3 regions of the Clostridium intestinale genome follow, and region 1 is predicted to be linked to each of the others. Evidence: riboswitches for the same ligand, from Rfam matches in the RefSeq annotation. Region 1 holds a riboswitch; each other region holds the start of a gene.
The links. A riboswitch is a leader RNA that binds a small molecule or an ion and turns the genes downstream of it on or off. The one in region 1 is predicted to bind S-adenosylmethionine.

Region 2: linked by a shared signal. The riboswitch ahead of metK (methionine adenosyltransferase) and the one ahead of P8F83_RS18320 (trans-sulfuration enzyme family protein) in region 1 are both predicted to bind S-adenosylmethionine.
Region 3: linked by a shared signal. The riboswitch ahead of P8F83_RS15390 (homoserine dehydrogenase) and the one ahead of P8F83_RS18320 (trans-sulfuration enzyme family protein) in region 1 are both predicted to bind S-adenosylmethionine.

Annotation. Positions count from the first base shown of each region.
Region 1 covers NZ_CP121166.1:3,585,100-3,596,319, reverse strand. The annotation lists gene P8F83_RS18375 (peptidoglycan DD-metalloendopeptidase family protein) at 1-957, shown strand, start outside; gene P8F83_RS18370 (S8 family serine peptidase) at 988-2,184, opposite strand; gene P8F83_RS18365 (MBL fold metallo-hydrolase) at 2,272-3,087, opposite strand; gene P8F83_RS18360 (DMT family transporter) at 3,102-3,533, opposite strand; gene P8F83_RS18355 (dUTP diphosphatase) at 3,634-4,113, opposite strand; gene P8F83_RS18350 (2'-5' RNA ligase family protein) at 4,249-4,797, opposite strand; gene P8F83_RS18345 (DUF1540 domain-containing protein) at 4,927-5,094, shown strand; gene P8F83_RS18340 (UDP-N-acetylglucosamine 1-carboxyvinyltransferase) at 5,354-6,616, shown strand; gene P8F83_RS18335 (MBL fold metallo-hydrolase) at 6,635-7,426, shown strand; gene P8F83_RS18330 (CxxH/CxxC protein) at 7,443-7,595, shown strand; gene P8F83_RS18325 (SEC-C metal-binding domain-containing protein) at 7,661-8,164, shown strand; SAM riboswitch class I at 8,214-8,328, shown strand; gene P8F83_RS18320 (trans-sulfuration enzyme family protein) at 8,404-9,555, shown strand; gene P8F83_RS18315 (trans-sulfuration enzyme family protein) at 9,561-10,697, shown strand; gene P8F83_RS18310 (MFS transporter) at 10,859-11,220, shown strand, end outside.
Region 2 covers NZ_CP121166.1:2,768,135-2,779,354, reverse strand. The annotation lists gene murA (UDP-N-acetylglucosamine 1-carboxyvinyltransferase) at 1-513, shown strand, start outside; gene spoIID (stage II sporulation protein D) at 608-1,669, shown strand; gene P8F83_RS14200 (M23 family metallopeptidase) at 1,824-2,591, shown strand; gene spoIIID (sporulation transcriptional regulator SpoIIID) at 2,692-2,943, shown strand; gene mreB (rod shape-determining protein MreB) at 3,036-4,058, shown strand; gene yyaC (spore protease YyaC) at 4,117-4,656, opposite strand; gene P8F83_RS14180 (hypothetical protein) at 4,808-5,419, shown strand; tRNA gene P8F83_RS14175 (tRNA-Thr) at 5,593-5,667, shown strand; tRNA gene P8F83_RS14170 (tRNA-Tyr) at 5,677-5,761, shown strand; tRNA gene P8F83_RS14165 (tRNA-Val) at 5,776-5,851, shown strand; tRNA gene P8F83_RS14160 (tRNA-Thr) at 5,915-5,989, shown strand; tRNA gene P8F83_RS14155 (tRNA-Tyr) at 5,998-6,082, shown strand; tRNA gene P8F83_RS14150 (tRNA-Val) at 6,097-6,172, shown strand; tRNA gene P8F83_RS14145 (tRNA-Thr) at 6,236-6,310, shown strand; tRNA gene P8F83_RS14140 (tRNA-Tyr) at 6,319-6,403, shown strand; SAM riboswitch class I at 6,510-6,612, shown strand; gene metK (methionine adenosyltransferase) at 6,690-7,865, shown strand; gene nagA (N-acetylglucosamine-6-phosphate deacetylase) at 7,928-9,070, opposite strand; gene recD2 (SF1B family DNA helicase RecD2) at 9,213-11,220, shown strand, end outside.
Region 3 covers NZ_CP121166.1:2,994,589-3,005,808, reverse strand. The annotation lists gene P8F83_RS15440 (thiamine pyrophosphate-binding protein) at 1-1,449, shown strand, start outside; gene P8F83_RS15435 (hypothetical protein) at 1,506-1,865, shown strand; gene P8F83_RS15430 (3-oxoacyl-[acyl-carrier-protein] synthase III C-terminal domain-containing protein) at 1,929-2,957, opposite strand; gene P8F83_RS15425 (2,3-butanediol dehydrogenase) at 3,005-4,078, opposite strand; gene P8F83_RS15420 (hypothetical protein) at 4,402-4,695, shown strand; gene P8F83_RS15415 (IS6 family transposase) at 4,969-5,991, opposite strand; gene P8F83_RS15410 (EFR1 family ferrodoxin) at 6,112-6,891, shown strand; gene P8F83_RS15405 (hypothetical protein) at 7,013-7,201, shown strand; gene P8F83_RS15400 (5-formyltetrahydrofolate cyclo-ligase) at 7,348-7,905, shown strand; gene P8F83_RS15395 (SIS domain-containing protein) at 7,896-8,987, opposite strand; SAM riboswitch class I at 9,161-9,269, shown strand; gene P8F83_RS15390 (homoserine dehydrogenase) at 9,440-10,651, shown strand; gene thrS (threonine--tRNA ligase) at 10,678-11,220, opposite strand, start outside.

The DNA.
Region 1 (11,220 bases):
AAAATTAATAAAAGCGAAACTACAATAACTAATGATGTAGAAGTTAAAAAAAATGTACTTAAGAGTCTAGAAGGTACAGTTAATACTAATAGATTAATTATAAATGGTATTGAATTTGGATATATATCATCGGAAGAAGAAAAAAAGAGCGCACTAAATTCATTAGTGGGAAAATACTTAAAAGATATAAATGTTGATAAAGACAATGTTTTATCTGTAAATATAAATGGAAGCATAGAACTTAAAAAAGAGACGGTTAATATATCTTCTTTAGATCCATTAGAAATTATTGTTGAAAGACTATATGAAACTAATAAAGGAGATAAACCTATTTTAAATATAGATATTACATTAAATGAAACTTTTAAAGAAACTATAATGCCAAAAACAACAATATTATCTACAAACGAAATATATTTAGGGCAAAGTAAAAATCAAGAAGGCGTAGCAGGTGAAAAAGAAGTATTAAAGGAGATAAAATATTCAAATGGTAAGAAGATAAATGAGAAAAATATATCTGAAAAAGTTATAGTGGAGCCTAAAGATAACATAGTTTATAAAGGGGTAAAAGATCCTATTGCAGGTGGAGTAGCATTTTTAGAGAATCCATCCAGAGGGAGTATTACATCAAACTATGGAGCTAGATGGGGAAAGGTACATAAAGGAATAGATATTGCAGGAAACATAGGGGATCCTATAAAAGCTGCATTGGATGGAAAAGTAATAGAAGCATATTATAGTAGTTCTTATGGTAATGTTATTACCATAGAGCATGGAAATGGAATACAAACTTTATATGCTCATTGTAGTAAATTATTAGCTAAAGAAGGCCAAGAGGTAAAAAGAGGGGATATCATAGCGAAGATTGGTAATACTGGAAGAAGCACAGGTCCACATTTGCACTTTGAATTAAAGGTAAATGGTAGTGCTATAAATCCTATAAAGTACATAGATTAAGAAAATCCACCGACATAATCGGTGGATTTTTTAATTCATTATCTTAGATAAGTTAATATACCCTTCACCTCCAAGAGGTTTATCATAAGGGAGTTCCTCGCAAGATAGTTTTAGGAGCGATAATAAGTCACTAAAAGAGAGGTTTGGATTATTTTCAAATATAAGCGCACAAACTCCGGTAATATAAGCACAAGAGCAAGAAGTTCCGCTAAATGTTAAGTATGACTTTTCAAGTTTAGGTGGATAGATCTTTATTCCGGATTTTTCTGGTATATAAGAGACTTCAGTATTTAAGGATAAAATATCTTTAGCAGCCGCCGATAAATCAGGCTTAAGTGTTTTTCCTATAAAACCACAGGAAGAATAGGTATAAGGTTTTAAATCTTTTGTGGTATCTATCCCACCGACCGTTATACAATTATCTAATCTACTAAAACCAATTATACTTTGACTAATATTGGGTAGGCTTCCAGAAGGAACTATAGGAACTATATTATTGTTAATACATCTTGAGAAAAATTTTGAAAATAAGTCTAAAATTAAGGGGTTGTTCCCTAAGTATTCAAATGGTAGAGATAATAGTTTTATGTTAGTTTCAGATTTCTTATTAATAACATCATCTATAGCCAATAGTATATCAGAAATATAACCTTTCCCTTTTGCATCAAATGACTTATAAACATAAAGTGATGAATTTTCTGCTATACCTTTAAAAATATTTTTAGACATATATCCGCTACCACTTATTATTCCAGCTACCATAGTTCCATGTCCATTGTCATCATAAGCATAATTATAGTTATTTATAAAATCCTTAAATCCAGAAATCTTATTCCAAGGAAGCGTTAGGTCTGTATGAGGATAAACCCCTGTATCTATAATACCAATAGATACACCCCTTCCAGTTAATCTATATTTATCTGGAAAGTTTACTCTATTGGCTGTGGAAACGGACATACCACCACATATATGACAAAACTCATCAAAATGTATAGATGATACTTCAGGAAATTCAAGAAGTCTATCGAGACCTCTTTTATTAACTTCAGCAAAGATAAGTTTTTCAGACGAAATTGAGCCTATATGAGTACATTTATAACTATTAAGTTTTTTTTCAATATCTTTTAAAAAGTTTTTGCACTTTATTATGACTCTGAAGCTTTTATATAAAGGTGAAGTATAAACTTGTTTAAGTTGAGGATCTAATTTGTTCTTTAAAGAAAACATTAATAACTCCTTTAAATTAATACACTATATAGTATATTTATATTCCACCAAATTAGATACTATAAATAAAAAGCAGCCTAAGCTGCTTTAAAATTTTGAGACTTCTCCAATATGAAGTACATTAATAGTATTATCATTTAATGATTTTAAAGAGGTAATAGTCTCATCAAAATTTTCTAAAGATAAAATAAAAGTTTTATAGTGTATAGGAATCATTAATGGACAATCCATCATTTTAAAGATCTTATAACTCTCTTCAGGATTACAATGCATCTTAGAAAATCTCTCTGGTTTATAACACCCAACAGGTAATAGTGCAACATCAGAAGAAATTCCTTTAAAAGCCTCTGTATAGGCAGTATCTCCTGCAAAGAAAACTTTTTTAGTTTTACCACTAATTAAAAATGAATGGCTTTCATTATCTATTCCAAGATAATATCTTCTCCCATCATGATTAGCTTCAAAAGATTTTATAGTTAAATAAGAATCTTTATATGTTTCATTATGGCGAATTACATGAACATTTTTATAACCCAAAAGACTTATTAATCTTTTATAGCCTTTTGGGACTATTATTATAGCATCCTTATTAAGTCTTTTTAAAGAGGAGAAATTCAAATGATCCATATGACCATGGGATAAAAGAATATAATCAAATTTTAAATTAGTAATATCCATAGGAATTTCTGCTTGTCGTTTAAAGTATCCCAAATTTTTAGTGATAACTGGATCAGTTAAAATGAGCTTTCCTTCAATATTTATAATTGTAGTTGCATGACCATACCAATATATAGAATTTTCTTCGATTTCTTGACTGTTGGTAAGATACGGTTTAGTTCTGTATGTTTTTATATTATTTAAAGTAAGTGCGGTAAGAAATTTAATATTTTTTAAAGTATCCATCTATAACCCCTTAATTAAAATTTCCATTTAAAAATAACTATACCTATAATCATTAGAATAATACCTATTATCTCATTAACTCCAAATGTTATTTTGTCAGTATCAAATAAACCAAACGCATCTATAAGAGCGGCGGCTGTTAATTGAGCAACTAATATAATGGCAATTGAGCAGGTAGTACCTAAACTTTTAATTCCCATCATAACTGTGAAGATAATTACTACACCTAAAATTCCACCTAAAAGATATATTTTTTTAGCTGTGGTTATATCTTTAAAACTTCCTTTACCAAAAAAATATGTGATTATTAACGTAACAATAAAAGCACTTCCTTGAACAAAGGTATTAGTTTCCCAAAGACCTATTTTTTCGGAAAGTTTTGTATTAAATACTCCTTGAAAAGACATAGCTACTCCAGCAAGTATAGAAATTAAAACACCTATCATAATATCACCTCTAGAGTAGTATTTCTCAAAATAAAAATTAATATAATTAAAGCTAAGAGAAATTAAAAAGTATCTTTTCTCTTAGCCGTTAACTTTAATTCTATTTAGTAGAAATAAATGAGTGCATTTTTGAGTGATATTTATCATCAATAATACTTTCAGAATAACCTAAGCTGATTCCTAGACTCATAAAATCTTCAAACAATGTTTGATAGTGATCCTTTGAGGGAGAAATAATTATGTCATTTAAATCTATAAATAGATTTAAAAACTGATCACTTAAGCAATCATCATTAGGGTTTAAATCAACTTCTTTTAAGTCAGAATAATTTTTATCCAATCCTATAGTTAATATGTGACTTAAGCAATCAATATACTTTGTCATAATAGCGTCCTTAGAAGGGGAATTATCCTCTTCCTCCCAGTATCTAAAACACTTAGTTTCATTTGCTAGATCACTTAATTTAACATGAAGAGATAACAGTTTTCTAGCAGTTAACCTATAATCATTAAGAGTTTTATCCATAACTAATAGTTTATTTGCTTCATCTTGTACTTTAAAAAAGTTTTGTAAATTCATTCTATAAATCCCCCTATTCCATTTAGGAACTATGTCTTTTATATTGTACAAAAAGTTTTTGATATTGAAAAGACTGGGTAAACGAATTCAAAGATTTTTCTATAAAAAATTTATGAATATTCTCATAATTAAAATTTAAAAGGTTTTTAATTCATAAGATTTAATAACCATTTCCTTTTTATTATTTATAGGTTTCCATAGTTCAACCTTTGATATTTTAGCTAAATTATAAAATCCTTCAGTTTTAGCAGTACTGCAAGCAATTTCATATTCATTCTTTTTCCACTCTCTTTGAGCAAAGTTAGTATTAGCTAAGGATACATGTAAATCCCAGTTATCTATGTTATCTCTAACACGGAAGCCATGTAGTTTAAGAGTATCGTTGACATTTCTTGTTATCTTTTTTATATAACCTTTACTTTCAACCTTAAGATTCACAGATTTATATGGTTCATTAAAACAAAGAATATCTTTAAGCTCAACTTTAAATCTTTTATAAGGTTTAAAAATTTTCGATAGAACAATATCTAATTTTTCTATGTCAGGATCTTCTATTACTTCCAAGGTTATGTGTAATTTAGGTAAATTTCTATATAATTTATATTTTTTTGATAAATTTTTTTGTATAGGCTCTATTTGTTTATAAGAGTCATCATCAAATAATGCAACTAAGTAATATCTCATATTTAACCTCACCAATTGGAATAAATTTAACTATTATTTTAGATTATACCATATTTGAATAATCAAAACACTAGTATAAATTATTTTGTAATGCCAATACTAATTTTGTGTGAAAGGAGGTAGATTGTAATGGATCAAAAGAATAAGAGTATAGGTTGCAATGTTTCTGAATGTAAATTTCATGCTAGAAGTGAAGAGTTTTGTACTTTAGACAAAATAATGGTGGTAAAGCATGATCATAAAGCTGAAACAGTTGAATGTACAGATTGTGGAAGTTTTGAAAAAGGAATGTACTAATAAAATGAAGTCGAACTTAATAGTTCGACTTCATTTTATTATAAGATTAAAACCATATGAATCAAATATTTATGCTAGAAGTACAAAAGCAATAAATTACTAATAAAAACAGTTAAAAAAATATTTAAATATTTATGCTTTATGTTATAATGGGAACTATGGATAGAATGAATAAAATGATTTAATGTTATAATATGGATAAATATTTTTTGTTTGGGAACTTTAATATATATAAATAAATTGGTAAGGGTGAAAACGGATGGAAAAATTAGTTATCGATGGAGGCAAAATCTTAAGAGGCGAAGTTGATATTAATGGCGCTAAAAATGCAGCAGTAGCAATTTTGCCAGCGGCAGTACTAGCTAGTAATGGAAAATGTTTGATTGAAAATATTCCTGATATTGAAGACGTACATTGTTTAGAAAGAATATTAACTGACTTAGGTTGTAAAATAAATAAAATTGATAGAAATACATTAGAAGTTGATGCAACAACTATACAAAGAGTTGATGCTTGTACTGAAGATGTTAGAAGAATGAGAGCTTCTTATTACTTTATAGGGGCTTTATTGTCGAGATTTAAAGAAGCAAGAGTAGAGCTTCCAGGGGGTTGCCCTATAGGTGTAAGACCTATAGATCAGCATATAAAAGGCTTTGAAGCACTTGGAGCAAAGGTAAGTATAGAGCATGGAGCGGTAAGAGTTCAAGCGGAAGAATTAAAAGGTGCAAATATATTTTTTGATGTTGTAAGTGTTGGAGCAACTATAAATGTTATGATAGCAGCTACTTTAGCAGAGGGTACTACAAGTCTTGAGAATGTTGCTAAAGAACCACATGTTGTTGATGTAGCAAACTTCTTAAATTCCATGGGTGCGGATATTAAAGGTGCGGGAACTGATATTATAAGAATTAAAGGGGTTGAATCTTTAAAAGGTTGTAATTACAGTGTAATTCCAGATCAAATAGAAGCATCAACATTCATGATTGCAGCAGCAGCAACAAAAGGAAATATTTTAATTAAAAATGTAATACCAAAACATTTAGAATCTATTTCTGCAAAACTTATAGAAATGGGAGTAAAGATTGAAGAGGGAGATGACACTGTTAGAGTATATGTAGATGAGCCTTTAAAAGGAGTTAATATAAAAACTGCTCCTTACCCAGGATTCCCTACAGATATACAACAACCTATGTCAACTTTATTAAGTTCTGTTTCAGGAAGAAGTATAATAACTGAAACTATATGGGAAAGCAGACATAAGCATATAGATGAATTGAAGAAAATGGGTGCAGATATTAAAGTAGAAGGAAGAACTGCTATTATAGATGGAGTTAAGAGATTGACAGGAGCTATAGTAAAAGCTACAGATTTAAGAGCTGGAGCTGCAATGGTTATAGCTGGATTAGTAGCTGAAGGAGTCACTGAAATTCATAATATTGAGCATATAGATAGAGGATATCCTCATATAGAAAATAAATTTAAAGACTTAGGAGCAAGTATTTGTAGAAAAGAAGTCGAATAACATTGGGGGAAATATATTATGATTTTTTGCCCATTATATAGTGGTAGTAGTGGAAATTCGGTTTTTATAGGAACCAAAAATACAAAAATTTTAGTAGATGCAGGTCTTCCAGGAAAGAGGATAGACGAAGCAATTGTTTCGATTGGGCAAAATCCAAGAGATTTAAATGGAATATTTATAACACATGAGCATTCAGATCATATTAAGGGGGTAGGCATAATTTCTAGGAAATATGACATACCTATATATGCAAATGATGCTACTTGGTGCGCAATGGAATCATCTCTAGGAAAAATAAAAGAACATAATATAAAAATTATGGATAAAAGAACAGTGGTGGAGGTAAATGACATGCAAGTAAAGTCATTTTGTATACCTCATGATGCGGCAGGCCCTGTAGGATATACCATACAAGCAGAAGGAAAGCAGTCAAGTGTAGCAACTGATTTTGGAGTATTTACAGATGAAATTCTTGAGAATATAAAATCATCTGAAGTAGTGTTACTTGAAAGTAATCATGATGTTGAAATGCTTAAATTTGGACCTTATCCATATCCTTTAAAGAGAAGAGTTCTAAGTGAAATAGGACATTTATCTAACGATGACTGTGGTAAAGCTATAGTAACTCTGATAAATCACGGAATACTTAGAAACCTATATTTAGGACATTTAAGCAATACAAATAATCATCCAGATTTAGCATATCAAACAGTACTTAATATATTAAATGAGAATAATATTTATATAGGTAAAGATGTTGCTATTTCTTTAGCTGAAAGGCACAAACCTAGTAATTATATAGAATTCTAGTAAGGAGAAGATACTCATGGAAAATAAAGTGTTGGCATGTAAAGAACACATAGACGAGGCTTTAGATGAATTCTTAGTAGTTAATGAGACCTTTCCAATAATGAACGAAGCAAAAGAAGGAAAATGTAATTATTGCAATGATAAAGCAGAGTATTCTTTAGAGAAATAGAGAAATTGTCTATATTAAAGGTGCTTGGTATAAATTAATACATATAAGAAAGAGGAGAAGATAATATGAGTCTATATAAACAATGGACAGACATGGTTGTAGAATATGTTAAAAGTAAAGGGGAAGAAGCTTTTTGGGCTGAATATAGTGATATAGAAACTAGAATATATAAAAAACTTTTATCAAACCACAAGGAAATAAAAAAATCAACTATTGAAGAGTTAGCAAAAGAATTTAATGCTACTAATGAATTCGTTATGGGATTTTTAGATGGAATAAATGACAGTTTAAATAATCCATACGATTTAGAAACAGTAACTGCTGAACAAGAGTTAGTTTTTGATATGGATCTAGAAAAACTATATTTTAATATGTTAGATGCAAAAGCTGAATACCTTTATACTCTTTCTCAATGGGAAGGTATATTCTCAGAAGAAAAGAGAAAAGAAATATCTAAGTCATATAAAGAATCTAAGACAGTAAGAAATGAAAATAAAATAGGAAGAAATGATCCATGTCCATGTGGTAGTGGAAAGAAATATAAAAAATGTTGTGGAGTTAATGCGTAATTAATTTGACAAAGCAATATAAAAGTGCAATAATACTAATAAATTAAAAAACTTATCAAGAGAGGTGGAGGGACTGGCCCTATGAAGCCCAGCAACCAACATAAATTTCATTCAATTTATGTAGTGGTGCTAATTCCTGCAGTTTTTAAACTGGTAGATGAGGGTAGATTTCTGTAATAAGCATATTTGTATGCCAGAGTTTATCTCTGGCATTTTTTATTTTATAAGGGGGTTATATTATGTGTAAAGATAAATGTTTATCCTTTGAGACGATAGCGGTTCATGGGAAAAAAGGAGTAGATCCATTAACAGGCGCTTTGAGTTTTCCTATATATCAAACAGCTACATTTAAGCATAATGGTTTAAATGAGAGTACGGGGTATGATTATTCAAGACTTCAAAATCCAACTAGAGAAGAAGTTGAGGGAACAGTAGCAAAGTTAGAAGGTGGAAAGTGGGGCATAGCTTTTTCTACTGGAGTAGCGGGGATAACAGCTATTATAAATCTTTTTAAAAGTGGGGATCACATTTTAGTTTCAGACGATTTATATGGAGGAACATTCAGGTTATTTGAGGAAATATATAAACCTTATGGAATTGAACATGATTTTATAGATACTACATGTATTGAGGAGGTTTTAAGTAACCTTAAGGAAAATACTAAAGCAATCTTTTTAGAGACACCTTCAAATCCTATGATGAAGGTAACTGATATAAGAAAAATAGTTGAGATAGCTAAAGAAAGAGATTTAAAAGTAATTGTTGATAATACATTCTTAACACCTTATTATCAAAAGCCTTTAGATCTAGGAGCAGACATAGTAGTTCATAGTGGAACAAAATTCCTTGGTGGCCACAATGATGCTTTAGCTGGATTTGTATTAACAAATAGTGATGAGATAAATGATAAGATAAGATTTTATCAGAAATCTACAGGAGCAGTACTAGCACCATTTGATTCATGGCTTTTATTGAGAGGAATAAAAACACTACATCTAAGAATGGATAAAAGTCAGGAAAATGCTATAAAGATAGCTAATTATTTAAAGAATCATCATAAGGTAAAAGAGGTATTTTATGTAGGTTTAGAGGATCATAAGGGGTACGAAATATCTAAAAGTCAAGCAACAGGTTTTGGAGCCATGATTTCTTTTAATGTTTATGAAGAGGAGCAGGTAGCAAAAATATTAAAAAGTGTAGAAGTTATAACCTTTGCGGAGAGCTTAGGTGGAGTAGAAACTTTAATTACATATCCTCAGACTCAAACTCACGCGGAAATTCCAGAGGAAATAAAAAATAAATTAGGTATAACTAAAACTCTTTTAAGGCTGTCTGTTGGAATAGAAAATGTTGAGGACTTAATTAAAGATTTAGAGAAAGCATTGGGGTGATAAATATGAAATTTGGAACAAAATTAATTCATAATGGAAATGAAATAGATGAAGAAACAGGGGCTTTAAGTATACCTATTTATCAAGCATCTACCTATCATCAAAGAGATATAGATAGTTTTGGAAAATACGATTATTCAAGAAGTGGAAATCCTACAAGAGAGGCTTTAGAAAATACTATTGCTCAATTAGAGAATGGGTGCAGCGGATTTGCTTTTTCATCAGGAATGGCTGCTACATCATCGGTACTTTCAATATTTTCAGCTGGAGATCATATAATTATTTGCGAAGATGTTTATGGCGGAACTTATAGAATTACTACTAAAGTTCTTAGTAGATTTAATATTGAATTTACTTTTGTTGATGCATCTAATTTAGATAATATAAAAGCGGCTGTAAGAGAAAATACTAAAGCTATATTTTTAGAAACACCATCAAATCCATTATTAAAAATAACAGATTTAAAGGGTGCTATAGAAATAGCTAAGAGTAACGAATTAATTGTTATAGTTGACAATACTTTTATGTCACCATATCTTCAAAAACCTTTAGACTTAGGAGCTGATATAGTAGTTCATAGTGCAACTAAATTTATAGGAGGACATAGTGATGTAGTAGGAGGTTTAGCTGTAGCTAAGACAGAAGATTTGGCAAATAGAATATATGCAATACAGAATTCCTTTGGAGCAATTTTAGGACCTCAGGATTGTTGGCTTTTGCTTAGAGGATTAAAAACCTTAAAGGTAAGATTAGATGTTCATCAACAAACAGCAGAAAAATTATCTAGTTGGCTTCTAAAAAGAGAAGAAGTAGAAACTGTATATTATCCATCACTAGAAGGACATCCAGGTAGAGAGATTCATTTAGCTCAAGCATCAGGAGGAGGAGCTGTTTTATCTTTTAGACTAAAATCTTTAGATGTAACAAAGTATTTTTTAAATAATATAGAAAATGCTGCCTTTGCAGTTTCATTAGGTGGCGTTGAAACTATAGTGTCTTATCCAGCAAAGATGTCTCATGCTGCTATACCTAGGGAAGAGAGAGAAAAACTAGGTGTGACAGACACACTAATAAGAGTTTCTGTAGGGCTAGAGGAATTTGAGGACTTGATAGAAAGTTTTGATAAAGCATTAAATATTTAATTATAGTAAAGTAGGAGAATTAAGAAATTAAATCTTCTACTTTAATTTTTTTCTACAGTATTAATTTTAGTATTTGAATAAATAATAGAGATATATTATAATAATGAAGAATAGTTGCAATCGCAACTATTCTTTATTAAACAGTGAAAGGATAAATTATAATGGAGAATAAAGTTGATAGTAAGAGATGGGTAATACTGCTTACCACGGTTATGCTAACATTTATGGCCACACTAGATAGTAGTATAGTAAATGTTGCATTACCTGTCATATCAAATAAGTTATCTGTAAGTATGGCTTCAATAGAATGGGTAGTAACAATTTATTTAATTGTCATTGTAGCGACTATACTTATATTCGGAAGACTTGCAGATCTTAAAGGCAAAGGAAATATTTTTAAGTTAGGAATAATTATTTTTACAATTGGATCATTAGCTTGTGGAATATCTAATTCCTTAGTGATGTTAGTAATATCTAGAGCACTTCAAGCTATAGGCGCTGCAGCATCTATGTCTACAAGCCA
Region 2 (11,220 bases), 820 kb from region 1:
GAAATAACCATAAATGGAGTTAATGAAGAACATTTAAGACCTACTATTGAAAAACTTAAAGAATGTGGAGTAATAATGGAACTTGTAAATGGGAAAATGAGAGTTGATGGAAGAGGAGAATTAAGACCAGTAGATATAAAAACTCTGCCATATCCAGGTTTTCCTACTGATATGCAAGCTCAGATGATGGCTCTTTTAAGTCTCACCAAAGGTTCAAGTATTATATCAGAAACAGTTTTTGAAAATAGATTTATGCATGTCCAAGAACTACTAAGAATGGGAGCAAATATAAAAATTGATGGTAGAACAGCAATTATAGAAGGCGTTGATAGATTAACAGGTGCAGGAGTTAAAGCAACAGATTTAAGAGCAGGAGCAGCAATGATACTAGCAGGATTAGTAGCAGAAGGAGAAACAGAAATAAACGAGGTATATCATATAGATAGAGGATACGTTAATATTGAAGAAAAATTAAAAATGTTAGGTGCAGATATAGAGAGAATATATGAATAAAAAAATCAGCTTATGCTGATTTTTTTATTATTTGTCATAGGTTTCATATTTCTGAGTATATATAGTTATGTAAATTAATTATGAGGTGATAGCTATGAAAAGATATAATTTTGATGCAGGTATTATGAGAAAAGTTGCATTATATTTTTCCTCTATATTATGTTTGATATTAATTCCTATAATGGTGCTAAATGGAGAAATTGCTACTCCTAAGAATAAAGATGATACTACAATTAAAGATGATGAAAATACAAACATAAATAATGATTCTAATAATAATAAAGACTTTTCAAAAATAAAAGTTCATCATGTTGAAAGTAATTCAAATGAAGAGATGGATTTAGAAGAGTATATAGTGGGAGTAATAGCTGCAGAAATGCCAGCAGAATTTGAAATAGAGGCTTTAAAGGCACAAGCTATTGCTGCAAGAACTTATGCATTAAAAAGAATAGTAACTCATTGTGAGCAGGCTAATGGAGCTGATATATGCGATACGGTTCATTGCCAGGTATATATTAGTAAAGAGAAGAGAATGGGAATGTGGGATAAATCTCAGGAGGAAGAAGAAAATTATTGGAAGAAGTTTCAACAGGCGGTACAAGAAACTAAAGGAAAAGTATTAAGTTATGAAGGTAAGCTCGTTTTATATCCACAGTTTTTTTCAACAAGCTGGGGTAAGACAGAAGATTCAGCTTCCGTATTTGCATCAGATGTACCTTATTTAAAATCTGTAGATTCTCCTGGAGAAGAAGATTCAAAAAGTTATAAATCAAATAAAGAATTAACTGTAGAAGAGTTTATTAAGTTGGTTAACAATAAATATAAAGAAGCGAAGTTAAGTGCTTCTAATCTAAATGGTTCAGTAAGTATATTAAGTAAAAATCCTGGGGGATCTGTTGCGGAAGTTAAATTAGGAGGAGCTAAGATAAAAGGAACTGAATTTAGGACATTATTAAATCTAAAGTCAGCTAATTTTACTATTAAGGTAGCTAACGGAAAGGTAAATATCGAGTGTATTGGTTATGGTCATGGGGTAGGAATGAGTCAAAGAGGAGCAAATGTAATGGCTAAAGCTGGCACTAAAAGTGAAGAGATACTTAAGCATTATTATAAAGGGGTAGAAATAAAAGATATAAAGGAAATTAACCTAAATTAAAATATTTTAGAAGTTATATAGGAATTAGATTTTTAATTCATATATAACTTTTTTTATGTAAAAAATGTCGAAATAAAATAGAAAAAAGTAATGGAAAAATTGTATTTTTTTAGTTTATAAAGGACAGACTACCAAATGGAGGTGTTCATAACTAATGGATAAAAAGAACAGATTTGAAAAATTAAAAAACTTACTTAGAAAGGAGAGTTTTTACGTAATTTTATTTTTGTGTCTATGTGTGGTAGCTAGTGCAGCAGCAATTTCAGTAAGAAAAGCTAAAGCGGATTTAACTCCACCTGTAGCGGATAGTTCGGATGACTTACCAATTAATATAAATGATTCTAGTGGAAATAATGTAATTGATAACGCTGATCAGGTTAAAAATACTAATGATAAGTCAAATGAAGAAAAATCAGACAACAATAAAGATGCTAATAAAACTTCTCAAAACACAACACAAAAATCAACCACCGTTTCAAATACAAATACTGTTAAATTTAATAAACCTTTAGATGGTACATTATTAAGAAAGTTTTCATATGGTATTGAGATGGTAAAAGTTGATACCAATAATTATGAAAGTATAAAAGGAATCGATATTTCAGCAAAAGTTGGAACTGATGTTGTAGCTGTAGCTGAAGGAGTTGTTGAAGAAGTTGGAGAAGAAGATGGTGATTTAAGTGGATGGTATGTTGTTATAAAACATACTAATGGTATGAAGAGTAAATATGCAAACTTAGATTCAAATATCAAAGTTAAAAAGGATCAAAAAGTTACTCAGGGAGCTGTTATCGGTAAAGTTGGAAATACAGCTAAGAAATTTACTAATAAAGATGTTGGAGAACATTTGAAATTCCAAATGGTAGATTCAAAGGGTGAACAAGTTGATCCATTAAAATATTTTACACTTAAGACACAATAATTGATTTATATAATTGAAATCAGTCATTTTATAAAATGGCTGATTTCTAAAAACATTAAATAAATATTAACTAATATAACTAAATGAGGAGGATCCAGCTTTGAAAGACTATATTGAAGAAAGGGTACTAGAGGTTGCTCAGTATATAATAGATTCGAAAGCTACAATTAGAAAAACTGCAAAGGTTTTTGGTGTTAGCAAAAGTACTATTCATAAAGATATGACTGAAAGATTACCTAAAATTAACCCATCTATAGCACAGGAAGCAAAATATATTTTAGATTTAAATAAAGCTGAAAGGCATATTAGAGGTGGAAAAGCTACAAAATTAAAGTACAAGGCTATTGAATAGATTCATTATTCCATATTATAATATAAAAAGGAGAATATTGTTGAAAAACTTTAAATATTTTCGAATTTTATCATTATAGGAGTGAATATAAAATGTGGTTTTGGAAGATTGGAAACGACTTAGCCATAGATTTAGGTACAGCTACTGTGTTAGTTTATATGGCAGGAAAAGGGATTATTTTAAAAGAACCTTCAGTAGTAGCGGTAGATAAAAATTCAAATAAGGTACTAGCTGTAGGAGAAGAAGCAAGAAAAATGATTGGCCGTACCCCAGGGAATATCGTTGCAGTACGTCCACTAAGAGATGGCGTAATATCTGATTACGATATTACTGAAAAAATGTTAAAACATTTTATTCAAAAAAGCTGCGGTAAAAGAAAAATTTCTGCCCCAAAAGTTATGGTATGTGTACCATCACAATCAACTGAAGTTGAAAAGAGAGCAGTAGTAGATGCTGCTAAAAATTCAGGAGCTAAGTCCGTATTTTTAATAGAGGAACCACTTGCAGCTGCAATAGGAGCTGGATTAGATATTTCAAAACCAAATGGAACAATGGTTATAGATATTGGTGGAGGAACCACTGATATAGCAATTATATCTCTAAATGGTGTAGTTGTAAGAGCGTCAATTAAGGTTGCTGGAGATAAGTTTGATGAATCTATTATCAGATTTATAAGAAGTAAATACAAGCTTATGATCGGAGAAAAATCAGCAGAAGAGCTTAAAATAACTGCTGGATCGGCACTAAGAGGCTCAAGAAATGTTACGGCTATAGTAAAAGGAAGAAATTTAATTACTGGATTGCCAGATAATATAGAAGTAACTACTGAAGAACTTACAAAGGCATTAGAAGAACCAGTAAGATTAATAATAGATAAAATTCGAGATGTATTAGAAAAAACCCCACCTGAGCTAGCGGCAGATATAATAGATAAAGGAATATTAATGACTGGTGGAGGGGCCTTGCTTTATGGATTCGATAAATTAATTGAGATAGAAACTGGAGTAAAAGTTAATGTAGCTGATAATTCAGTAGATTGTGTTGTTTTAGGATCTGGAAAAGCATTAACGTCTTTAGAAAAAGGACATGGTGAGTTTTTAATCTCAAATAAATAGAGTATTTATAAAAATAAAATGCTACTAAAAATTCTATATTTTTAGTAGCATTTTATTTTTATATAGAAAGTTTTTTTATATCACTCAAATAGTAAGAGTGAACTATTCCTTTAACAATAGATTTACTCATATCCATTATTAAAGAAAGGCGTATAGTTCTATTAGAAAAAATTTCGGTAGCGCTACTTGAATCAACAATGCCTATAATAGAAGCATTACCTACATCAGGAAGAGTTTTTCCAACACCCTTTCCAGGATGTATAGCATAATCTCTTACATGAATTTCACCTATTGAATTAATATCTCCTAGACAAGCATCTATGCCTATTATTAAAGAATTAGGATGATTTTTATTAATCTCAACTAATTTTTTATCTATATTTAATGCGTGGATAGGTGAAGATAAAGTTCCGTAAATTGGTAAGGGTATTAGAGTTTCTTTTAGTAATGTACCTACTAGTGGTCCAAGAGAATCTCCTATACATTTATCAGTTCCTATACAGACTATTACAGTATTGTCTTTTATATAGTCTCTCAAGAAGTAAGCTATTTCGTAATAGGCCATATTTTCTTTATAATTTACTTTAACTTTATTCAAAAAAACCATCCTTTCTACTTGATGTATAAACGGTACTTTATTATATATGCAAGCAAAAAGAACCTTATTATATATAATAAAAAATTATAATATCAAAAGTATAAAAATGATAAATAATGGCAATAAAGGTTAATAGTAGAGAGGTGATAAAATGAATAAAAAAATTTTAACGATATTAGTTATATTAGCAACAATTATAAGTGTAGTCTTTATCTTATACCCAAGTAATCCTAAAAAAACAACGGAACAAAGCGTACAAGTTAAAAATAATACATCTAAGAAACAAGTTGCAGATAAAGCAAATAATGAAAATAATACTAGTGTAAAAAATGATAAATTAGAAACGGAAAAGAAAGCAGACGACAAAGGTAAGGCTGAAAATAGTGACCCATTAATTAAAGTTGAGGGTAATGAGTATGAAGATTCATATATAGATAATTCTAAAAATAATTATAATAAACCTGATAAAAAAGAAGAAGAGGCTTTGACTGCAAGTATGATTTTTAAGGTTGATAAAAATACAATAGAGAAGAAAATTTCTGTATCTAACAAAGCAAAATTGCTTTATTATGCAAGTAAATTATCTAATTTTGATTATGCACAAATCAAAGATATATTAGATAATGGAGATGAAGTGGATGGAGCTAAAGATATAGTTAAAATATTAAAAAATAGATTAAAAGCAAGTGATTATGAAGAAGTTAAAAAAATTCTCAGCCCTTATATAGATATAGAAAAAATAGAAAATCATATTAGTGTATAGGTTTAAAAGAAAGTTTGAAAAAATCAAATAATAGACTAATAAGGAGAAAAATATAGAAAATAGGAGTTTAAGTGTAATAATATCTGTAAATGAGGTATTTTAAGAGTTGAAACTTATTACTTATCCCCTTATACTAATCATTGTCGGTTCTGTGAAAGAATCAATATAAATCCGCTGGCATGGCTCAACGGTAGAGCAGCTGACTTGTAATCAGCAGGTTGTAGGTTCGATTCCTATTGCCAGCTCCACAAAAACATGGAGGAGTTCCCGAGTGGCCAAAGGGGGCAGACTGTAAATCTGTTACGTTTCGTTTCGATGGTTCGAATCCGTCCTCCTCCACCATTTTTTAAAAATAAGGGCGCATAGCTCAGCTGGGAGAGCACCTGCCTTACAAGCAGGGGGTCACAGGTTCGATCCCTGTTGTGCCCACCAATAGTTATAATATTAAATTATAACCAAGCAAGTTTAATTAATAGGCATTAAAAGTGAATATGTGCTGGCATGGCTCAACGGTAGAGCAGCTGACTTGTAATCAGCAGGTTGTAGGTTCGATTCCTATTGCCAGCTCCATAAAACATGGAGGAGTTCCCGAGTGGCCAAAGGGGGCAGACTGTAAATCTGTTACGTTTCGTTTCGATGGTTCGAATCCGTCCTCCTCCACCATTTTTTAAAAATAAGGGCGCATAGCTCAGCTGGGAGAGCACCTGCCTTACAAGCAGGGGGTCACAGGTTCGATCCCTGTTGTGCCCACCAATAGTTATAATATTAAATTATAACCAAGCAAGTTTAATTAATAGGCATTAAAAGTGAATATGTGCTGGCATGGCTCAACGGTAGAGCAGCTGACTTGTAATCAGCAGGTTGTAGGTTCGATTCCTATTGCCAGCTCCATAAAACATGGAGGAGTTCCCGAGTGGCCAAAGGGGGCAGACTGTAAATCTGTTACGTTTCGTTTCGATGGTTCGAATCCGTCCTCCTCCACCAATAAAAGTAGATTATTCTACTTTTTTATTTTTTTTATTTATTACAAATTTTTATTGAAATATTAATCTAATAATGATATAATTATTCACGAAATGAATAATGATAACTCTTATCAAGAGAGGTGGAGGGATAGGGCCCTACGAAACCCGGCAACCTGTGTTATGCACAAAGGTGCCAATTCCTGCAGTGAAAAATCTGCGAGATAAGAGAGAGAATTAATTTATCAAGTCTCTTCTTATCGGAGGGCTTTATTTTTTTGCAATAATATATCGGAGGGAGAAATAAAATGAAAAGATTATTTACATCTGAATCAGTTACAGAAGGACATCCAGATAAAATCTGTGATCAAATATCAGATTCAGTTTTAGATGCTATATTTGAACAAGATCCAAATGCTAGAGTAGCATGTGAGACAGCAGTTACAACTGGGATGGTAATGGTAATGGGGGAAATATCAACTAAATGTTATGTGGATATTCCTAAGGTGGTTAGACAAACTATTAGAGAAATAGGTTACGATAGAGCAAAATATGGATTTGACTGTGATACTTGTGCAGTATTAACTACTATAGACGAGCAATCATCAGATATAGCTCAAGGAGTAGATGAGGCTTTAGAATCTAGAGAAGGCGAAATGGATAAAATAGATGCAGTTGGAGCTGGAGATCAAGGAATGATGTTTGGTTTTGCAACTAATGAAACTCCAGAATTAATGCCAGCACCTATAGCTATGGCGCATAGACTTTCAAGAAGATTATCTGAAGTAAGAAAAAATGGAACTTTAGAGTATTTAAGACCAGATGGAAAAACTCAAGTTACAGTAGAATATGATGATAATAAAGTAAAAAGAATTGATGCTATAGTAGTGTCAACTCAACATGGACCAGAGGTATCACAAGAACAAATAAAAAGTGATATTTTAGAACATGTAATAAAGGCTGTTATACCAGCTGAATTATTAGATGAAAATACTAAATATTATATAAATCCAACTGGAAGATTTGTTATAGGTGGACCACAAGGAGACGCTGGGTTAACTGGTAGAAAAATAATTGTTGATACCTATGGCGGATACGGTAGACATGGTGGCGGAGCTTTCTCAGGAAAAGATCCAACTAAGGTAGATAGAAGTGCAGCTTATGCAGCTAGATGGGTTGCAAAAAACCTTGTAGCAGCTGGTGTTGCTGATAAATTAGAGATAGAAGTAGCTTATGCTATAGGAGTTGCTAAACCAGTGTCAATAGAAGTAGATACATTTGGGACTGCTAAAATAGGTGATGATAAAATAATCGATATAATAAATAAGGTATTTGATTTAAGACCGGGAGCTATTATAAGAGATTTAGATTTAAGAAGACCTATATATAAGAGGACAGCAGCTTATGGACATTTTGGAAGAACAGATGTAGAACTTCCTTGGGAACAACTAACAAGGGTTGAAGAAATAAAAAAATTAATATAGTATATTAAAAAAAGTGGTTATAAAATGATTGTAAGTTATCATTTTATAAACCACTTTTTCTTCTAATTATTGGAATAAACTATTTTTCCGCCAATTATTGAATATTTAATTTCAATATTATCATCAAATAAAACTAAATCAGCATCATACCCTTCTTTTATTATACCTTTTTTGTCATCAACCTTACAATGTTTTGCAGGATTGTAAGTAGCCATCTTAATAACTTCGTGTAATGGATAGTTAGTATTTTTATATACATTTTTAATAGCATTATCAAGTGTTAAGATAGAACCAGCAAGAGCTCCATTTTCTAACCTTGCAGCACCATTTTTAACTATTACAGGCTGCCCACCCAAAGAATAAGAGCCTTCAGGCATACAACAGGCTTCCATTGCGTCAGATACTAATAAAACCTTATCAGTTGTCTTTATTTTATATGCGGTTCTTAAAGAAGGATAAGATATATGAATTCCATCAGAAATAGTTTCTGTAGTTATATTAGAATCAAAAATAGCTCCAACAGTTCCAGCTTCTCTATGTTGAAATGGAGTCATAGCATTAAAAAGATGCGTGGAGTGTGATACACCATGTTTTATGCCTTCCATTGCCTCCTCATAAGTCGCTTTAGTATGTCCTAATGAAACTCTAACACCTTTATTGTCTAAGTAAGAAATTAATTCTAATGCCCCTTCTACTTCTGGAGCTATAGTTATAGAAGTTACTGCATTCTCATATTCACCTACCATATCATGATAAGTTTCCTTAGATGGTTTTTGAAGGAAATTAGGGTTTTGTGCACCAATTGCTTGTAGACTAATAAAAGGGCCTTCTAAATGAGCACCTAATACATTGGCTCCTTCAGTACCTATTTCCTTAGCCTTTGATATAGCTTCCATAGACTTATATATATCTTTAATAGCAACAGTCATTGTTGTTGGCGTAAATGAAGTTGTACCGTGTTTAACTATGTTTTTTGAGATTTCATTTAAGGATTCATAAGTTCCATTCATAGTATCGTAACCGCCAGCACCATGTATATGAACATCTATAAAACCAGGAGATAAGTATAAACCTGTACCATCAATTATCTTATCATCTAATTCGTAAGAATCAGGGTTAATGCTCTTGATTTTACCGTCATTTATTAATATATCTCCTTTTTCAACTTTATCTAAAAATATAATATTAACATTTTTAATTAACATTTTTGTTATCGCCTCCTAAATTAAGAATAACTTCAAAGAGTATTTCAGTCAATAAACTAAACAATGAAATATAAATATAAATTTATGGTATAATCATAATATATGCCTTTTAAGGTTAAGAATACTTAAGGAGCAAGATTAGATGGAAGAAATAAGTGGAATAATAGAAAGTATAGTATTTCATAATGAAGAAAATGGATATATGGTTGCAAAGCTTTCTAATGGAGAAAAGTCATTTACAGCTGTTGGAGTAGTTCCTTTTATAAAAGAAGGCATACACTTAAAGATAAAAGGTGAATGGGTATTGCATCCTAGCTTCGGGAGACAAATTAAAATAGAAGAGTGTGAAGAGATTATACCAAATACACTAGAAGGAATAGAGAAGTATCTAGCTTCTGGAGTTATATATGGGATTGGACCTATTACTGCTAAAAAAATTATAGATAAGTTTAAAGAGAACACTTTAGATATATTAGACAAAGATATTAATAAGTTAAGAGAAATTGAAGGCATTGGAGAAAAAAAATTTTTACTTATAAAGGAATCCTATGAGGAACAAAAAGAGTTAAAAAACATAATAATATTTTTTCAAACTCATGGAGTAACAACTAACCAATGTATAAAAATATATAAAAGATTTGGAACAGATTCAATAAATATTGTAAAAGAAAATCCATATATTTTATGTGAGGAAATTACAGGAATAGGATTTAAAACTGCAGATAAAATTGCTAGAAGTATAGGTATAGAAAAGGATTCCCCTTATAGGATTGAAAGTGGAATAAAATATGTAATAAATCAATTTTGTGCAAATGGAAATACATATATGCCAGTTGAGATTCTTATAAAAGAGGGAATAGAGGTTTTAACTGTATCGAAACAAGTTATAGAAGAAAATTTATATAATGCATGTAGAGAACAAAAATTAATTTTGGAGAAGGTTAATGAGGATAATGGTGTTTTTACACTACCTTATTATTATTGTGAAATAGGAATAACAAAGAGAATATTAACTTTATCAGTAGCAAATTTTCAAAAATTTAATACTGATATAGAGTATGAAATATCTATGTTTGAAAATAAAAATGATATAAAGTTTGCAGCATCACAAAAAAAAGCTATCTTAGGAGCTTTTAATAATGGTATAGAAATAATTACTGGAGGACCAGGAACAGGAAAAACAACAATCATTAAATGTATAATAAATATATTTGAGAAATCAGGAAATAGAGTTATTTTAGCGGCACCTACAGGAAGAGCAGCTAAGAGGATGAGTGAATCTACAGGAAAAGAAGCAAAAACTATTCATAGATTATTAGAAATGGGAGTTACTGATAGTGAGGAAAAAAGTATATTCGGAAAAGATGAAGGAAGCCCATTAGAAGCTGATGTAGTAATCATAGATGAGGCTTCTATGATAGATGTTATGCTTATGAACTCCTTACTAAAAGCTATTAGAGTAGGAACTAGAGTAATATTAGTTGGAGATGTAGACCAGCTCCCATCAGTAGGACCTGGAAATGTATTAAAAGATTTAATAGAAAGTGGTTTTACGGAAGTAATAAGATTAAAAGAAATATTTAGACAAGGAAAAGAAAGCCTTATAGTCGTAAATGCTCATAAGATAAATGAAGGAACTATGCCTATTTTAAATGAGCGAGATAAGGACTTTTTTTTCATAAAAGAGGATAACCTAGATTATATAATGACAACACTTATAGACTTAATTAATAACAGGCTTCCAAAGTTTAATGCTAGTTGGGATAAGATGAAACATCTTCAAATACTAACACCTATGAAAAAAGGGAATTTAGGAGTAACTAACTTAAATTATAGACTTCAAGAAATTTTGAATCCACCCAGTGACAATAAAAGAGAAAAGAAAATAAGAGACAATATATTTAGAGTTGGGGATAAAGTTATGCAAACTAAAAATAACTATACTCTAAAATGGAAAAGGGTAGCTGGACACGGAGAACCAGAAGGTGTGGGAGTATTTAATGGAGACATGGGATTTATAGAGTCTATAAATGAAGAAGAGAAGATCTTTACTATTATTTTCGATGAGGAAAGAAAAGTAATTTATGATTTTATTTATTTAGATGAGTTGGATTTAGCTTATGCTATTACAATACATAAAAGTCAGGGAA
Region 3 (11,220 bases), 590 kb from region 1:
ATATCAGGAAAGTTAGGAGTTTGCATAGTAGCTGGAGCAGTAGGAGTTAATAATATGATCAATGGTATTGCAGATGCAGCAAGAGCAAAAGCACCAGTTCTTATTATTTCAGGCTATGTTAACCGCTGGCAAATAGGTAAAGGAGCACTACAAGAACTTGATACAGAAAATATATTAAAACCTATTACAAAATATAGTGAAACTATTCTTGATGAAAATAAGGTTATAGAGAGTCTTAAAAAAGCTATAACTATTGCACTTACGCCGCCACATGGACCTGTGCATATTTCTATACCATTAGATATCCAGCTTATGCAGTTTGAAGAAGATATAAACTGGGATTTTTCGAATCCAAGTGATAATATTATCGAAGCTAATTCTAATGATATTAAGGAAGCTACAGATATAATAAATAATTCTAAACATGGAATAATAATGGTAGGTAAAGGATGTAGGAGACTGGGAGATGAAGTAGTTGAATTAAGTAAACATCTTAATTGGCCAATCATAACTACACCAGAAGGAAAAGGGGTTATACCGTCTACCTATAAATTGAATTATGGTAACTTTGGATATTCAAGTACTGATGCAGCGTTAAATCTAGCTTATTCAGAAGATGTTGACTGCTTACTAATTCTTGGAACAAGCCTTGGTGAATCAGCAACTTGTAATTTTAATACTAAACTTATAGAAGGTAAAAAAGTAATTCACGTTGATTGGGATAAGAAAGAACTTGGGAAGGTTTTTGATGAAGATTTAAAAATTCATGGAGATCTAAGACAAGTAGTACCTGAGTTAATTAAAAATACACAAAAATCTATTAAAGAGCCTGAGGTTAGACCAGAACTTAATGGTGGCTATGTAAAAAATCATACAGGTGTTTCTTTAAGATTATTTTTAGATAGAATTACAGAATTTGTTCCTAAAAATACCCTTTATCTTTCTGATTTAGGAGAGCATATGAACTTTGTGTTTAAATATTTAAACATACCTGAAGAAGGAAATTTTGAAGTGAATCTTAACTATGCTGCTATGGGGTCAGCAATAGGTGGAGCAGTTGGAGCATATTTAGTAGAAGAAAACAGACCTGTAGCTGTATTTTCAGGTGATGGTTCATTCTTTATGAATGGAACAGAAATCTTAACTGCTAAAGAAAATAATATGCAGATTATATATTTTATAATCAATAATTCAATGCTTGCTTATGTTGATCATGGACATAAATTTTTGTATGGCAGAAGTTTAGAAGTATTTAAGCAAGAGAGAGTTTCAATAGCTGATATGATGAATGCAGTTGGCGTAAAATCAATGAGAGTTGAGAATATTGAGGACATAATAAAAATTGCTGATTTTACTAAAGATTTAAATGGACCTTGTGTTATTGAAATAATAACAGATGGAACTGAACCAGCTCCAATTATGGACAGACTTAAATCATTAAAGAATTAAAATATATGAAAATATATTTAATATAAATAATTTGCAAATTAAAAGGAGAGAGTTAAATGAATAATATCGAAGTAAACAAAGAGAAAAGTGTAATCTATGTAGTTTGTAAAGGAATGATCGCTAGAGCAGAAGCTTTAGAAATACTTCAAAAGTTAAAAGATACTTTTGGAAGTGTAAACACAGCATCATACAATTTAATAATCGATTCAAAAGAAGTAAAAACTACTCCTGCAGATGCTGTTGATGTATTACAATCAGTAATGGAAATATACACAGTAACTAAATTTAAGAATAAATTCTTTGTAGTACCAGAAAGTGCTATAACTAACATGCAAAATAAGAGGGCTGATTCTAATGATTTCATGGGACAAGTTATACTTGTAAAATCTTATGAAGATGCTATAGCTAAGATTTAATAAAAATCATACATAAAAAAGAGAACCAGAATTTTGGTTCTCTTTTTTCATATATATATTTAATTAGAATTTATAGTATAGTGCCATAGTTGAAAAACCAACACCAGATCCTACGAATATTACGCTAGAGCCTTCTTTAACTTTTCCTTTATTTAAAGCATCTTTAATTGAGAAAATAACACAGCTTGTACCAGTATAACCTATATTTCTTGAAACAAAGTTATAGTGTTCTTCTATATTTTCTATATCTAATGCTTTTAATGTATCAGTTATTAGAGGTTCAGTAAACTGTGGAAGAGCAAAAAAGTCTATATCAAATTGTGTTTTTTGATGTTCAGAAAGCAAATCTTTTATCATATCTGACCATATACTTGGATAATTAGCAGATTCTACAGGATAAGAAAACCATTTTAACTCTTCTTTATCAGTAACATCTGTTCTTAAATATCTTGAGAATCCATTAATTGGACTTTGAGATGTTGCATGTTGATCTGAATCTGTATAAGAAACAGAGTCAATAACTCCTCTTTGGTAAGATTCTTCAACGGCTTCTAATACCACTGCAGAAGCTGAATCTCCAAAGGTTGCATATGTAAGGAAATCATCTTTTCTAGCTATTGAACTTATTAAAACACTTCCTACTATTAATGCTTTTTTAAATCTTTTATTAGTTTTCATAGTTCTGCTTACTTGATCTAAACCAAGAGTCATACCTAGACAGTTTGCGTTAATATCATATACTAACTTTGCGTTTTTTGCACCAATAGCATTTACTAATTTAATTGCATTAGTTGGAGTTGTAAATTCAGGGCTATCTGTAGAGAAAACAACCATATCTAATTCTTCTGGATTAGTATTTGATTCTTTAAGAGCAACTAAAGCTGCTTCTGTACTCATAGTTATAACTGTTTCATCTAAATCTGTGGAGATATGTCTGTAATCTCTACCTATAGATTCTAAAGCGCCTGTAATGTCTATTCCTTTTAATTCTTTAAAGTGATTAATATAATATTCATTATCTACTTTATTATCAGGAAGATAAGTTCCTACTCCTATTATATTTACATTAAGAAATTTTTGATTATTTTCCATTATGCGACACCTCACGTTTATTATTATATTTTTCTTTTAGTAAGTTTTTATAACAATGATTTATCAGGGGTAACAAGGATTTTTACATGGTTCTTTTTATCAGGACCACATAGCGTTTCGAATCCTTCTTCAACTATGTCATCGAGGTGAATTTTTTTAGTTATCCATCCTTCAGTTTTTATATTTCCATTATTCATATGAGCTATTGTAGTTGGATAATTATTTCTATAGCCCATTGTACCTACAATTTTTTTCTCAAAAAATACTAAGAAGTTTGGATTGAATTTTATTTCACTTTCCCAAAGGCTTGTAATAACAAGTGTTCCATCGGATTTAATGCTATTAAAAGCAGTTGTAAAGCCTATTTCAGAACCTGTTGTTTCGAAAGCAGCATCTACTCCTGCTCCACCAGTAATCTCCATTATCTTGGAAACAACATCAACTTCATTTGGATCAAGAATTATATCTGCTCCAGCGCGTTTTGCATATTCTTGTCTTACTGATTTTCTTTGAAAACAAATTACAAGACTTGCTCCAGCTGCCTTTAAACATTCAATAGTTCCTAAACCTATTGGACCAGCTCCAAGAACTAAGGCAGTTTGTCCTATTTTGAAGTTTGCTCTATCTATTGAGTGCATTCCAACAGTTACTGGCTCAGCTAAGGCTGCTCTTTCATAAGATAATTCATCAGGAATTTTATGTACAAATCTTTCAGGTAGTACACTATATTCAGAAAATCCTCCTATAGTACCACACTGTCCATGGCATCCTAAGCTTGTACATAAGTTATACTTACCTTCAAGACATGATGGACATTTGCCACAAACTATCATAGGTTCAGCAACAACTCTATCACCAATTTTAAGTTTAGATACATTACTGCCTACTTCAACAATTTCACCAGAAAACTCATGCCCAAGAACTACAGGAGCAGTTTTTCCGCTAAGTGGATGAGGGTGTTCTGTAGGAATCAAAATAGGACCTGCTACATATTCATGTAAATCTGATCCACAAATTCCACACCATTTTACTTTGATTTTTACTGAATCATTAGGGACACTTGGTTCGTCGATTTCCTCAATTCGCATATCTTTCTTATTGTACCAAAAAGCTGCTTTCATAATAAAATCCTCCTAAAGATGAAATATATGTAATTTTAACTACAATTATATCATAAAAAAAGGAAAAATAGTATTAGAATTATGGTAAAAATTTGATTAAATTTAATAAATAATTTAACTAATTCAGTATGGGAAGTATTGAGAATACAAAAAGAACTAAATTATTACAAATTTCTAAGTTTAAGGATTAAATATAATTTTAAGACTTGGAAAAGGAAATGTGGAGGTTTATTATAAGTAAAATTAAATACTTGAAAACCTTTTAAAAATAAATTGCTGTGATATAATGTTAATATTATATAGTTTAAAAGGATGGGAAATAGATGGAAAAGGATAAGAAAAACAATAATGAAGAAAAGAAACAAAGCACTCAACTACCTGCATTATTTTATCTTTCTTTAGGAGTTATTTTATATTTTTCAGGTAAGATGAAAAATGATGGAACTATAACTGTTGAATCTGGAATAGGGATTTTACTTTTAGCTATAGGTGCAGTAAAGGTTGTACTTTATTTTATAAAAAAGAAAAAAGCTCCAAAGGTTGAAGAAGTTAAAGAGCCTGTTATAGAGAACAAAAATAATAAAAATAAGAAAAAAAGTAAAAAGAAAAATAAGTAAGATTAAATAGGTAGATAAATATTAATAATTTATCTACCTTGTTTTTATTAACATAAATTGAAGGGATTTGTATTTGTATTTTTTATAAATTTATTTATACTTATTCTAGGGGATAATTTTTGATTCTGTTAGGTTGTTATGAAAAAATAGCTTAACATTTCGTAGAATTACTCGTTCTTTGAAAATTATATAAGTTTGAATAAATTTTTGTATGGCAAATAAGCCTACAAAAAGTTAGATTTTTGCAGGTTAATCAAAGATATTAAGTTGAGATTAAGCAGCGACAAACCAAGATTTACGATCAATGCTATTGCTAGCGAAGCCTGCAACTTCAGCAGGTGTGAGATTATTTAATGAACCATGAGGCCTAATGAAATTATAGTGAAAGACAAATAAGTATATTAAGTTATTTGCTTTCTCAAAAGAGTTAAACCCTTTTTTAGCTTTATACCAAGCTTTAAATGTTTTGTTAAAAGACTCAATTAAATTGTTTGATATGTCGCTAGACATAGGAGCAACAGGCACATGCTTGTTTTCGCCCAATAGCTTCGCTACAGCTTGGTTATATGAAGGTAGTCTATCAGTTATAAAGTTTGATGGCATTCCAAATTGTTTAGCTTGGTTTACTAGTGTAAATGCTGAATCCTCACTACGTGATTTGGTTAGATGAAAAGCTAAAATAAATCTCGTTTCAGAGTCAATAGCTAACCATAAATAATAGCGTTCACCATTTATAAAGACCACTGTTTCGTCAGCATGCCAATCGTCAGATTGGAGATCTAGCTGCTCTTTAAACTTATCAGCTTTTTGTTTGAAAAAAGGTGCAAACTTTTGAGTCCAACTAGCTATTGTGACATGAGAAACCTTTATATTTGAAGTTACGAAAAGGAACTGTGAAATAGTTCTTGTTGATGAGTTGTTTAAAAAATATAAAGTTAATGCAGTCAGAATAGTATGGAGTGGAAAACGCATACCTTTCATAGAAAGGGAACCGGTTAGGTTTTCACTGGAGGCATCATCTATATTTAGGTTATGGTGATGAACAATGATATGATTGCACTTCTTATTACCACATTTATAGCGATTATAGTGTTTATAGATGTGATGCAAGAAAGTTGCTTTACCACACTTTGGACATCTTGGATATTTAGATGTTACCCGCTTTCTGACGGAGTCAGGTGCGAATTGTCGCTTACACTTTTTACATTGATATTTTTGATTAGCCTGCTTATCTAAACCAAACTTATATAGTTGGTCAGAGTTACAACGAGGACATTTTACTTTTGTTTTGTTCATTGCGCTTCTCCTTTCAAGGGGGACATTTAGTTCTAGTCAAACTTATTGTATTTCCTAGGATTGAGAAGAGCAATGTTCATATAACTTAACAGAACGTAATTTTTTATGGGGAGAAAAGAAATGAATACAATTATATATTATTTTACTGGAACAGGTAATTCTCTCTATATAGCTAGAGAAACGGCCTGCTATTTAGGTGATTGCGATATAGTTCCTATAGCTAGGCTAATAAATGAAGACAACATAGAATGTAATTATGATAAGGTAGGTGTAATTTTTCCAATGTATTATGGAGGGTTACCTAAAATTGTTGTGGAGTTTATGGAAAAATTAAAAGTTAAAGAAAATACATATGTATTTGCTATTAGCACTAAAGGTGGTACAGAAGGTGTACCTATGAAGCAAATTGATTCTATATTGAAAAAACAAAACAATAAACTAAGTTTTAGCCATTATGTTACTATGCCGGATAATTATATTAAAATATATAAGGTTAAAAATGATGAATATATTAAAAATCTAATTGAAAAAGAAAAAAGAATTTTATTAAGAGAATTAAACTTAGTTAAGGATAATAAAATAAAACCTATAAAAAAAGGTTTATATTATTATACTATTTCACCTCTTTATAGAAGTCTTATCAGAAACGTAAATTTTAAAGATCAAAAACTTGTTATAGATGGAAATTGTACAAGATGTGGGTTGTGTCAAAAGATATGCCCTGTTGATAATATATATCTAGTGAATGGAGTTCCAAGCTGGAAACATCAATGTCAACAATGCATGGCATGTATACAAGCCTGCCCTAAAAAGTCTATAAATATAGGTAAAAAGACGGTTAATAGAAAAAGATACATAAATCCCTATGTTCATGTTAATGATATAATTAATCAAAAATAATAATTTAATGTTATAAAATTTATGTTAAATTAGTTAAGTATTTAGTAGTATTTTAATCTTATAAAAGATAATAATAATATTGTGTTCGATCACAAATATTATTTTCTTGGAGGGATTTATAATGAAAAATGCAAAACAAAATGTAGAATGTTCAATAGATGATTTACAGAAGGTTAAACAACATTTGGATCAGGCTCTACAAAGTGTAGAAAAACAAGAAAACAAAGCTAGAATACAACAAACTTGTGATGCAGTACAAAGTGCTTTAACAAAAGCTCAAGATACAATAAGTAACTATGTAGAATCATAAAGATTATAGGGAGCAGCCTTTTATAATAGGCAGCTCCTTATTTTTATTATGAAGAAACTTGAAATATAAAAACATAGAAATATTTCTAAATAAATATTAAATGTTATAATAAAAGAAAAAAAGTGCTTTTTTAATGAGGTGATTTTTTGAATAAAATAAATATACGAAAAAAAATGATAGATAAGAGAGATGCTCTTAATTCGGATTTAAGAAACAAATTTAGTGAAAAAATAAAAAATAAAATTTTAAGTAATATTTTTTATAAAGAAGCTAAAAGTATTTTTTGTTTTATTGGATTTGGAAGTGAAGTTAACACTATTGGTATAATAGAGGATGCATTAAAGGATGGGAAAAAGGTATATGTTCCTAGAGTTAGAAAGAAGGAAATGAGGGTTATACAGATAGATTCACTAGATAACTTAAAACCAGGAGTTTTTGGAATACTTGAGCCTGAAGATGGAGAAGAGCTTAAGGCGGATTGTGATCTTATACTTATGCCAGGAGTAGCTTTTACTAAGGAAGGGAAAAGATTAGGTTATGGAGGAGGCTATTATGATAAATATTTAGCACAATATAATAGTAATACTTTAAAAATAGCAGTTGCCTACTCCATACAAGTGATAGATTTCATTCCTACAGAAAGTTATGATAAACCCATAGATTATATAGTCACTGAGGACTTTACATATAAGTGTCACGAATAAGGTAAATCTGGAGATAAACCAAGATGTAAGGAATACATGTAGTTAAATATTTGAGAATATAAAACATAGTTAAGTGCTAAGTATATGTTAGGTAATATAGAATCTTTATAGTTTACATAAAAGCATTTATTACAGGAATCTAAATAAGAGGAATTTTCAGATACAACTATAACAAATGGTTTTTTATCTTGAGTTTTTATGATATCTAGAAAATGTTGGTTATAATCCAAGTCAGGGTTATTTACGGATTTAAATAAGAATATTAATGTATTGTCATTTATAAAAGGTTTTATACTTTGATTGATATCAGAAGGAGACCAGCTTAATGAATATACTGTTCCATTTGTTAATTTCAAGGTATTTAATGCACAGTAATTACTCATTCCTTTTAGTTCAGAAGTACCTACATAAAGAACTCTACTTGGGTTTCTTCTAACTATGTTTAGTGTATCACTCCAAATTGTATTAAGTATATATTTTGAATTAACCAAAGTTTCTTCTAAATATAGTTTTTGCTTTTCTAAATTATTAATATTAAATAGCAATACTGAGGATAAAACCATACAGGAATAAGAAGAGGTCATAGCGAATCCTTTATCATTTGATTCTTCTGGCAGTGTGAGTACATAAAAGTTTGATTTATCTGAGTATTCTTTTGAGAATATACCTTCATTATTACTTGTTACTAGTATAAAATGAGAATTTTGTAATAGTTTTGTGCATGTATTTAAAGCATCTAAAGTTTCTTTAGTATTTCCTGATCTAGAATATAAAATTACTAGTATATTTGATAAGTCTTTTAAATAAGTATATGGATTGTTTAAAATCTCTGAAGCTGGAATAGAGTTTACAGGAATTTTAAGTTCTTCTGATAAATAAGGCATAAGGGTATCTCCTACATAGGCAGATGCACCTGAACCAATTAATAATATTCTAGATATAGTGTTATTTAGTAAGGGCGTTAGAAAATTATTAATTTCATCCTTTTTGCTTTTAATAGAATAATATATTTTTTGCCATAACTTAGGCTGTTGTTTTATTTCTTCCAATGTGTAGCAACTGTTGTTAGGAAGAATTTTCATTGAATATCAACTCCTTAAAATGTGATGGAAAGAGATAGAAAACCTTTTCTTTTTAATATATTATTAAGTATAATGAAAAAGGTTACTATATTTAAAAATAATTATTTATTTAAAAATCATTGCAATTTTATATGGTAGAAGTATAATAAAAGTAATGAAAAATACAAAATGGTCTTTTATCAAGAATGGTGGAGGGACTGGCCCTATGAAACCTAGCAACAGCTAACACTCATTATGTTGGAATTGTGCTAAATCCTGCAGGTATATCCTGATAGATAAGAGGAATAATAATTTTGCATGCATATATTAATGTGCTTTATTAGCTATTTCTGCTTATCTTATAGTAGAAGTAGTTTTTTTATTTCGCTATAAGTAAGCTGTTTAATAGTGTAGCTTTAGCTGTTTTTATATTTGGTAAAAGGCCACTTTTAAATAATAAGGGGGCTTTTTTTATGGCAAAAATTGCATTAATGGGTTATGGAGTAGTAGGAAGTGGATTAATAGAACTAATAGATAATAACAAAAGCAAGATAGACAATTTAGAAGTGTCTTCAATACTTGTACGATGTTTAAGCAAACATGAGGATAAAAAGTATAGTGAATATTTGACTGATAATGTTGAGGAGTTTTTTAGTCAAGAAAGCGATATTGTAGTTGAGGTCATGGGTTCATTACATCCAGCCTATGAATATGTGAAAAGGGCACTACAAGCTAAAAAACATGTGGTAACTGCAAATAAGGATCTTATAGCGGAGTATGGGGGAGAACTATTATCTTTAGCTAAAGAGAGTGGAGTGACGTTGAAGTTTGAAGCTTCTGTAGGTGGAGGAATTCCTATTTTAAAACCACTAATAGAATCTTTAGAAGGAAATAGTATAAAGAGTATAAGAGGAATATTAAATGGTACTACTAACTATATTTTAACTAAAATGTACAATGAAAATATTGATTATGAAGAGGCTTTAAAAGAAGCTCAGGCTTTAGGGTTTGCTGAGGCTAATCCTGATTCAGATGTCTTAGGATATGATGCTGCAAGAAAGCTTGCTATATTATCCACTATAGCCTATAAGAATAGAATATCATGGAAAAATATAAACATAGAGGGTATAAATAATTTAGAAAGACAGGATTTTATATATGCAAAGGAGCTTGGGTATAGAATAAAGTTAATAGCTGAAAGTATAATGGAGGGAGATCAGGTGTATGCCTCTGTAAGACCAGCCTTAGTTAAAGAAGGAAGTATACTTTCTACTATTAATAATGAAGTTAATGGAGTTGTGTTCCATGGAGATGCAGTGGGAGAGGTTAGCTTTACTGGAAAAGGAGCTGGAATGCTTCCAACAGGCTCAGCTGTTTTTGGGGATGTTTTAGATATAATTAGAGGAAGAAAAGAAACTTCTGAGAATTATCTTAATGAAATATTAGTAAATAGATATATAGATAGTGAGGTAGGCGTTTTAATAAGGATAAAAACAGAGGAAAAGAAAAGTGTTATTAAAAAGTTAAGATTAGAATTCCCGGATCTACAATTAGTAGGGGAAAAGAGAGATGAGCTGGCATTATATATAAATACTTTAGGTGAAAGCAAAATACAGGAGGCTTTAGAGCGACTAAAACTTGATGGGAATATAACTTCTTTTAAAAAGTTACTTAGAGCAGTTTAAATAAAAAAGAGGCCTAGGCCTCTTTTTTAGTTCTCTTTACTAGCTATTTCTTGAGTTATTCTGTTAACAAAGGATTCTAAAGATAGAGCACCTTCGTCTCCATTTTTTCTGCTTCTAACAGAAACTTCTTTATTTTCAGCTTCTTTTTCTCCAACTACTATTATATAAGGAGATCTTTCTAATCTTGCTTCTCTTATCTTATAACCTATTTTTTCTGCTCTATAGTCAACTTCAACTCTAACACCCTTGTTTAATAAAGTTTTGCTAACTTCTTCAGCATAGTCATTATACTTATCAGATATAGGAAGTATTTTAGCTTGAACTGGAGCTAGCCAAGTTGGTAGAGCACCAGCATACTTTTCTATAAGCATAGCTAGAGTTCTTTCATAACAACCTATAGAACTTCTGTGGATTATATAAGGAGTTTTCTTTTCTCCATCTTTATCAACATAAGTCATCTGGAATCTTTCAGCAATAGCAAAGTCAATTTGAACTGTTATTATAGTATCTTCTTTACCATGAACATTCTTAAATTGAATATCTAGCTTAGGACCATAGAAAGCAGCTTC